One region of the Liberiplasma polymorphum genome, then DNA from elsewhere that is predicted to be linked to it. Evidence: riboswitches for the same ligand, from Rfam matches in the RefSeq annotation. Region 1 holds a riboswitch; the other holds the start of a gene.
The links. Region 1 has a riboswitch for lysine ahead of lysA (diaminopimelate decarboxylase). Riboswitches for the same ligand answer to the same signal wherever they lie in the genome.
Positions count from the first base shown of each region.

Region 2: linked by a shared signal. The riboswitch ahead of ACHAJD_RS07205 (MaoC family dehydratase) and the one ahead of lysA (diaminopimelate decarboxylase) in region 1 are both predicted to bind lysine.

Region 1 is NZ_JBIOAG010000039.1:7,195-11,417, reverse strand. Features, by position in the region: gene ACHAJD_RS08315 (amino acid ABC transporter permease) at 1-471, opposite strand, end outside; gene ACHAJD_RS08310 (transporter substrate-binding domain-containing protein) at 530-1,339, opposite strand; lysine riboswitch at 1,741-1,890, shown strand; gene lysA (diaminopimelate decarboxylase) at 1,984-3,282, shown strand; gene ACHAJD_RS08300 (aspartate kinase) at 3,283-4,223, shown strand, end outside.
Region 2 is NZ_JBIOAG010000028.1:15,652-19,874, reverse strand. Features, by position in the region: gene kce (3-keto-5-aminohexanoate cleavage enzyme) at 1-693, opposite strand, end outside; gene kal (3-aminobutyryl-CoA ammonia lyase) at 686-1,075, opposite strand; gene ACHAJD_RS07215 (3-oxoacid CoA-transferase subunit B) at 1,079-1,732, opposite strand; gene ACHAJD_RS07210 (CoA transferase subunit A) at 1,725-2,378, opposite strand; gene ACHAJD_RS07205 (MaoC family dehydratase) at 2,378-2,791, opposite strand; lysine riboswitch at 2,829-3,005, opposite strand; gene ACHAJD_RS07200 (immunoglobulin-like domain-containing protein) at 3,096-4,223, opposite strand, start outside.

The DNA.
Region 1 (4,223 bases):
GAAATTATTCATTAGTGGTGGCATTAATATACGTATCACTTGAGGAATAATAATATATCTATATCGTTGAAAGGCTGTAAAGCCAAATAAATCCATTGCCATATATTGTTCTTCAGAGATACTTGAAAATGCACTTTTAAATATATTTGTCATGTAAGGTGTAATATATATGATTAATCCTAAAATACCCATCACTGAACGACTGTATATGTTAAACGCAGGTCCAATGAGAAATGCCATTACAACAATCATAACAAGCAATGGTGTACCATAAATTATCTCAGTAAATACATCAACGAAAGCTTGAAAAAAACGAAGTTTGGTGGTGGTGAGTATGTATAGGATGAACCCTAGAACGACACTTCCGATTAACGCGATAATTGAAGCATAAATTGTATTTATGAAACCTTCTCGCACAATGGTTTGATACCCATCTAGTAAAGATAGGTCAAACGGTCTTCGCTGCCTCATTATAATAAAATATGCAAAGGCAACGAAGATTCCGATCGAAAGTATATAGTATAATGTTTTACTCTTCATTGATAAAGAATTCTAATCCGTAACGTTCAAGTAATGCAATAATTTCAGCATCCCATTTCTCACTTAAAACATCATATAATCCACCTGGTTCGCTCATTGTAGCTATGAATTCGTTCGCTTGTTGTAATAATTCTGTATTACCTTGAGCAACCGCCATACCAATTGGGCTTGACACAAATGGATCCCATACAACCATAGTTGTATCACGATTTGCGCGATGTCCATTAGTAACTGGGAACGAACTCATTAATAAGATGTCGGCACCACCTTGTGCAACTTCAGTAATAGCTGAGTTTAAATCGACTGCCTCTATAACGTCTTTACCATATGATAAAGGTATTGAAGCAGAAACTTGAGCGGCAATTCCAACAAACTGTGCATCAAGTTCTAATAATTCATCGCTTGTTGTATCCACAGTAATCCCGTTAGCATCCGCAAAATCTTGATTGACTAAACTAATAATTTTGAAAAAGAAGTACGGTTCTGAAAAATCAACCACTTGAGCACGTTCTTCAGTGATACTCATTGACGCAATAATGATATCTATTTCACCAGAATTTAATGCTGGAATTAACGCACCAAATTGCGTATTAATAATCTCAACTTCACGCCCTATATATTCTCCAAATGCACGTGCCACATCAACGCTAATGCCTTGAGGCTCATCATCTTCGATGGTTTCAAAAGGTGGATAACGCAGATCCATTCCTACACGTAATACATCATCAACGCGAGAGCGACACGCGGATAATAGAAATATTGATAATACTGTTATTGCTAAAAACATTAATTTTTTCATATTTTTTCTCCTTTAATTTACCTATAATTTTAATACCTACTTTTAAAAGGTAAGTTAATTATAGACTTAGATTCGATTTCCGACAAATCATACGCAAAAAAAATTACACCTTACAAACTCATTATAATAAACTAGGTAATAGATAAGAAATTATACAATAATTTTTTTATAATCATTTAGGTGCAGAACTATTTAACAGGCTTAAAAAAAGATTTAATCACATCTTTAAGATTTTCTCTAATAAAATGAAAAGTATCATAAATAAATTAGTTGAATGCCCTGAATTCGAGCTGTACTTTTGTAAGTTTTAAAACGTATTTTTAAAGAAAACGCTTTTAATTTATATTGTTTGACTCAAAAGTGACAATGTGTTATTCTTATGACAATTGAATAAACTATAACGATGTAAAAGAGGCTGCGTTAAGTCAATAGTACTTTTGAAAAAAAGGAAAGGGGCTAACGCCGAAGTGCTTAGCACTGGGCTTATACTGAACAAGTATAAGACTGTTCGATTGGGTTGCCCGACTCATGATGGATGCGCTTTAACATGGTTGGGCGAAAGGACGCTTTTTATCTCGAATATGAAGTCGTGAGCCTTTTGCTCGCGACTTTTTTATATTCAAAAATAGAAAGAAGGCTTTATTATGGAATTATTTGGGACTCAAAAAATAAATGAATCAGGGATGCTTACTGTTGGTGGCGTTAGCCTAGCAGCATTAAAAGAAAAATATGGAACACCACTTTATGTAATGGATGAAACCCATATTAGGAGACAATGTCAGTACTTTACTCAACGATTTACTCATCCGTCTGTTAAATCAGAAGTGATTTATGCTTCAAAAGCATTCTTAACAAAAGCGATGTGTACATTGATTGAACAAGAAGGATTATCACTTGATGTAGTTTCTGGTGGGGAATTATTTACCGCGAAACAGGCAAATTATCCTATGGATAAAGTGTATTTCCACGGTAATAATAAGTCCATTGAAGAAATTCAAATGGCAATTGATTATGGGGTTGGAGTCTTAGTTATTGATCATGAAGCTGAACTTGATTTAATGATTGGTTTATTAAACAAAGATCATAGTGTAAATGTATTGTTACGAATTAATCCTGGTATTGAAGCTCATACACATGAGTTTATTGCAACTACTAAAAATGATTCTAAATTTGGCTTAAGTATTTTTGATGAGACAACTATTGATGTTATTAAAAGAATGGTCAATCAACCAAATGTTAATTTTTTAGGATTTCATAGTCATATAGGGTCACAAATATTTGAGTCGGATTCATTTTATAAACATGCGCAAGTCGTTTTAGAGTATATCGCAAGGTTAAAAAACGACTTTAATATACAAGTAGACGTAATGAACTTAGGTGGTGGATTTGGCGTACGTTATATCGAAGAAGACTTACCAATTGTTGATGATACCTTTTTAACAAATATGTTAAATTTTATTCATAATGTCTCAAAAAAACTACATATAAGCGCACCAAAAGTATGTATAGAACCAGGAAGAGCGATTGTTGCGAATGCTGGGTTGACTTTATATACTGTTGCAACAACGAAAAAAACGTTCGGTGAAAAGCAATATGTGTTTGTTGATGGGTCTATGGCAGATCATTTAAGGACAGTGCTTTATGATGCTACCTACACGGGTGTTCTTGCTAATCGTATGTATGAATCACATAGCCAACCATATACTGTTACAGGTAAAGCTTGTGAGTCTGGAGATATTATCATACGTAAGGCATTGTTACCGACTCCACAAGCAAACGATTTACTCGTTGTATTATCTACGGGTGCGTATCATTATTCAATGGCCTCTAACTATAACCGCTTAAGAAGACCGGCAGTAGTTTTTGTTAAAGAAGGTACTTCAAAACTCGTTGTAAGAAGAGAACGTTACGAAGATTTAATTCAGTATGATGAGGCTTTGTAAATGGTTGTTTTAAAATTTGGTGGGTCTTCTTTAGAAACCGTTGAAAAAATGCATTTAGTTGCTGACAAAATTATTGAACGCAAAACGGTTGAAAAAGCCATTGTTGTAGTTGTTAGTGCAATGGGTAAAACAACCAACATGTTGCTAGAACTAGCTCAAAGTGCCTCAATGAATCCTTCAAAAAGAGAAATGGATATGCTCTTATCAACCGGAGAACAAGTCTCAACGGCATTATTATCTATGATATTAACTGAAAAAGGTGTAGATAGTATCGCATTAAATGGCTTGCAAGCAGGGATTCAAACTGAAGGCATCCATATGAAAAATAAAATTAAAGATATTGAAATTGAAAAAATAAATTATCATTTAAATTTAGGAAGAATCGTTGTAGTTACTGGGTTTCAAGGCGTCAATTTAACCGGTGATATCACAACACTTGGTCGCGGTGGTTCTGATACAACTGCAGTAGCGATTGCAGCTAAACTAAACTGTAAATGTGAAATATATACCGATGTTACTGGGATTTATGGTGTCAACCCAAGAGTCTATAAACAAGCCAAAAAACTTGAAACAGTTAGTTATGAAGAAATGTCGGAGCTTGCATTCTTAGGTGCTAAAGTTATGGAACCTAGAGCAGTAGAAATCGGACAAAAGTATGGGGTTGAAATTTATGTTGCATCAGCCCATGAAAATGTACAAGGTACATGGATTAAGGAGGTACCTAATATGTTAGAACAAAGAAGTATTACTGGTGTAAGTGTTATTGATCGCGTCGCGATGATTACAATAAACCATTATCCAAGAACCTCAGCAAGTGTTGCAGAAATGTTTATCCGTTTAGCTGAAAATGAAGTAAATATAGATATGATTTCTCAAACCTTATTAACAGATGGACTTGTAAATATATCATTTACTTGTGATGTAGACGATTTACGTACAGT
Region 2 (4,223 bases), on a different contig from region 1:
ATAGATATTATCTTCTAACCCCACGCGAACATGCCCGCCATATTGTATGGCGAGTTCTGCTAGGGTAAACTCATATCTTCCTATCCCTGCAACACTAAAGGTTGCGTGCGGGGGAATGCTTTCTTTTAAAAAGTGAAAATCTCTTAATTCTCCGGTCATTCCACCATTAACCCCTAAGACAAAACTAAAATGAAGTGGCTCATGGATAAACCCTTTTTTGTGTAACCTCAAAACCATATCAATATGCCCTTTTTCAAAACACTCGAGTTCAGGATATATCTTCTTCTCATGCATGATTTGAGCTGCTAGTTTAATATCGTTTTCAGTGTTCACAAAAATTTCATCTCCACCAAAATTTAGTGTCCCACAATCTAGGGTTGCCATTTCAAGGGGTAACTTTGTGACTTGGAGTCTTGTAGTCATATCCATGCCTACAGCCCCACCTGTTGATGGTTGAATAATCACATCAGGACATTTTTTTCTAATGGCTTTTATAATTGCTTCATATCTTTTAGCATCTTGGGTTGGCTTACCATCATCTTCTCTTGCATGCAGGTGAATAATTGAAGCCCCTGCACTGTAGGCTTCATAAGCTTCTGAAACCATTTCTTCAATCGTATATGGGACATATGGATTATGTTCTTTTTTAACTTCTGCACCAGATATCGCGCAGGTAATAATAAGTTTATTCATGAGACAATCTTTGTTTATTTAGTGGTGTAATGCATGTCCCAATGGCTTCGGTTGTAAGAATTTTTTCGTCTAGTAAATCTGCAGCACTTTCATTTATATCTGTTCTTGCAGTAATCACTTTATAACACTTAAAATGCATTTTTCTTGAAGTATTACCTTTGTGAATAAGTTGGGCTTCAACTTCAATAAAATCACCTGCATATAAAGGTACTAAAAAGTCCACTTTTTCATAAGCTCTAAATAATCCTTCATCTCCATCGATATGAATTAGAAGTTCTGTAGCTACATCACCAAAAAATGCAAGAACTTTTGCACCGTCTACTAAGTTTCCTCCGTAATGCGCGTCTTGTTGGCTTAATCTTAATCTATGAATGACTTTCATGATTTATACCTCCATAAGTGATACATGATTATATTTTAATGGTGCTTCTGTTTGGGCAATAATTTCTTCTATGGTTACATCTGGATGACGCTCTATTAAATAAAGCCCATCTTCTTTTACTTCAAGGACGGCTAGTTCTGTCACAATTAAATCAACTTCTTTATACGCCGTTAAAGGCAATGTGCAAGTTTGCTTAATCTTAGAGATGCCTTTATTAGTATGGGTCGTTGCAACAATAACTTTTTTTGCCCCAACTACTAAGTCCATTGCCCCACCCATTCCAGGGACAAGTTTACCTGGAATAATCCATGATGCAAGCGAACCTTCTTGATCAACTTCTAAAGCGCCTAACACTGTTATATCCACATGACCACCTCTAATAATTCCAAAAGATGTTGCGGAATCAAAATACATACCGTTTGGCATTAAAGTGACATATTGTCCACCAGCATTCGTTAAGTTTTTATCGATATCTAATTCAGTCTCAGGACTTGGGCCTAACCCAATAAGACCATTTTCACTTTGTAAAAATACTGAAATGGTACTTGGTATATAGTTGGCAACAAAAGTAGGGAGTCCAATACCTAAATTAACTAAATCACCATCTTTTAATTCTTTAGCAATACGTTTTGCGATGATTTCTTTTGCATTATGCATAGCGATCCACCTCAATTAAGCCATCAACAAATATATGAGGCGTAATAATATGTTCTGGGTCTATATGACTAACTTTATGATGCACCAATACCATCACCTTTTTAGCTGCGGTTGCGATTATAGGATTAAAGTTACGGGCCGTTTTATCATAGATTAAATTCCCTAGTTCATCGCTCGCATTCGCCTCAACTAAAGCTAAATCTGCGCCAAGTGCTTCTTCTAACAAATAGTCTTTTCCTTGTACATTAATCACGCTTTTTCCTTCTTCAACTACGGTATGGATACCCGTTGGGGTTAAAATCCCACCAAGTCCTGCCCCATAAGCTCTAATTTGTTCTGCAAGTGTCCCTTGAGGGACAAGCGTTACTTCCATTTTGCCTTCACTCATTAATCGTCCTGCTTCTGGATTTAACCCAATATGTGAAGCGATGAGTTTTCTAACTTGCCCGTTGGCAATAAGTTTCCCTACCCCTTTATCAGGGTATCCTGCATCGTTACAAATAATGGTTAATTCTTTTACATGACTCTCATATATCCAATCAATGAGTAGTTCCGGTGATCCACATGCCATAAACCCACCAACCATTATACTTAAGCCATCTTTTAACTGATCTAAAAAGGTTTGTTTTTCAATCCATTTATTCATTAGGCATCCTTTCTAGGTGGCATCATCATGGCCTCACCTGTTAAGACTAGTTCGTTTGACTCGTTAAATATTTCTGTTGTAAATATGACTCTATTTTTTTTTAGTATAATTTCTTTAACTGTGATGACTACACTTAATAATGTATCTGGGTAAACTGGTCTTAAAAATTTCAATGATTGTGAACAATAAATCGTGCCTTCACCTGGATATTCAAGTCCGAAAACTTTACTAAATAATGACCCCAGTAACATGCCGTGAACAATTGGCTTTTTAAACATAGTTTTTGCAGCATAATCTTCATCAAAATGCGCGGGATTCATATCATGAGTTAACGTTCCAAATGTTAAAACATCCTCTTTTGTAATCGTTCGTTGATACGTTCTTTTTTCTCCGATTTGCATAGATTTAATCATAAATTTCCTCCTTAAAATATCAAAAAAGAGCTGTTTTTAAATAAACAGCTCTCCATTTTCAAAGAAATGGCAATGATTGTAGTGTCCCTACACTCATCAAGTTTGCGAGTTGGACGTTTCGCAACTTTCGGCGTGTGATGCCTTTTCTATCCTAAAGAATGTCCAACTTCTTATGAAGGAATAGATACCCATCACACGCGCCTCTGTATGCTTTCCGAGTTAATTATAGTAGATAATGTAAGCGTTGTCAATCTTTTTTTGTCATACAAAAAAAGGCGCTATTTTTCGCGCCTTTTAATGGTTTTTATGCTCCTGGAGGTAAATATGTTCCTTGAGATAAATTATACATAGTATCCAAAATATCCCCTGGATTGTAAACGATTTCAATTAGGACATCGCCATCATAGATTGCTAAGAACGGTTGATCCCAGGTAAATCCAAATGGTGCAGAGCTCCAAGAATTGTTATAGTTAATTACATAAAGTCTTAAGTAATGATTTGGGTTTGTGTTGTAATAGTAATGATATATATCCCAATGCATCCAACTACAATCGTAACACATGTTATTATAGCCAAATAATACCCATAATTCGTCTGAATAATTGCTAGCGGCCCATGCGATATCATCAAAATCATGAATCATTGGGAACTGATTATAATAATAATCATTATTGTAATCCCAATCCCAGTCATCCCAACCATATAAATCATCATAGATTTCATATGAGAAGAATACAAGTAATAATCGAGTAAGTGTAAAGTTATCTTCTTCTAATATACCAATCAATTCTAAGAATGATGTTCTTGTATGTTGTTGGTCTACTTCTTCTTCTAAGAAGTTAAGTGATACTGGTGCTGTTGTAACGAGTTTACCATCGATATAAACGAAATGACCGATAATGTCGTCTTCAGTAATGGTAAATGTTGTTAGTGTTTTATGGAAAATACCTACAGTTCCAACGATTTCAATTAGATCTTCTAATGCATAAGTACCTTCTTCTAAGTTATCTAATTCCCAATAAATATTTTTAAGCATTTGATACATTTGATCGATTAAAGCATATTGTCCAACTTCTTCCATAATGCGGTTTACATCATTAAACTCAGTTGGCAAGGTAATGGTTTGGTTACCTTTAATCGTCATTTCAATGTCAAATCTTGTAAATGGTGAAGGTTCTTCTACTTGTAATCCGATATATTCTAAGAATGGAACCAAATCCATGTTCATGTAAATCGCATCACGGGTTTCTGGATTAATTAACATGATGAGTTCCATTGGATCCATACCTTCTAAGAACTCAAATAATGCGATTAACTCATAGAATTCTTCACAGTCTACACCTGTACAATTGATTGGATTTACTTGTGGTAAGTTTACGCTATGTAACTGATCAATATAAAGCCAAACTTCACCAAAGAATTCAACCGCGAA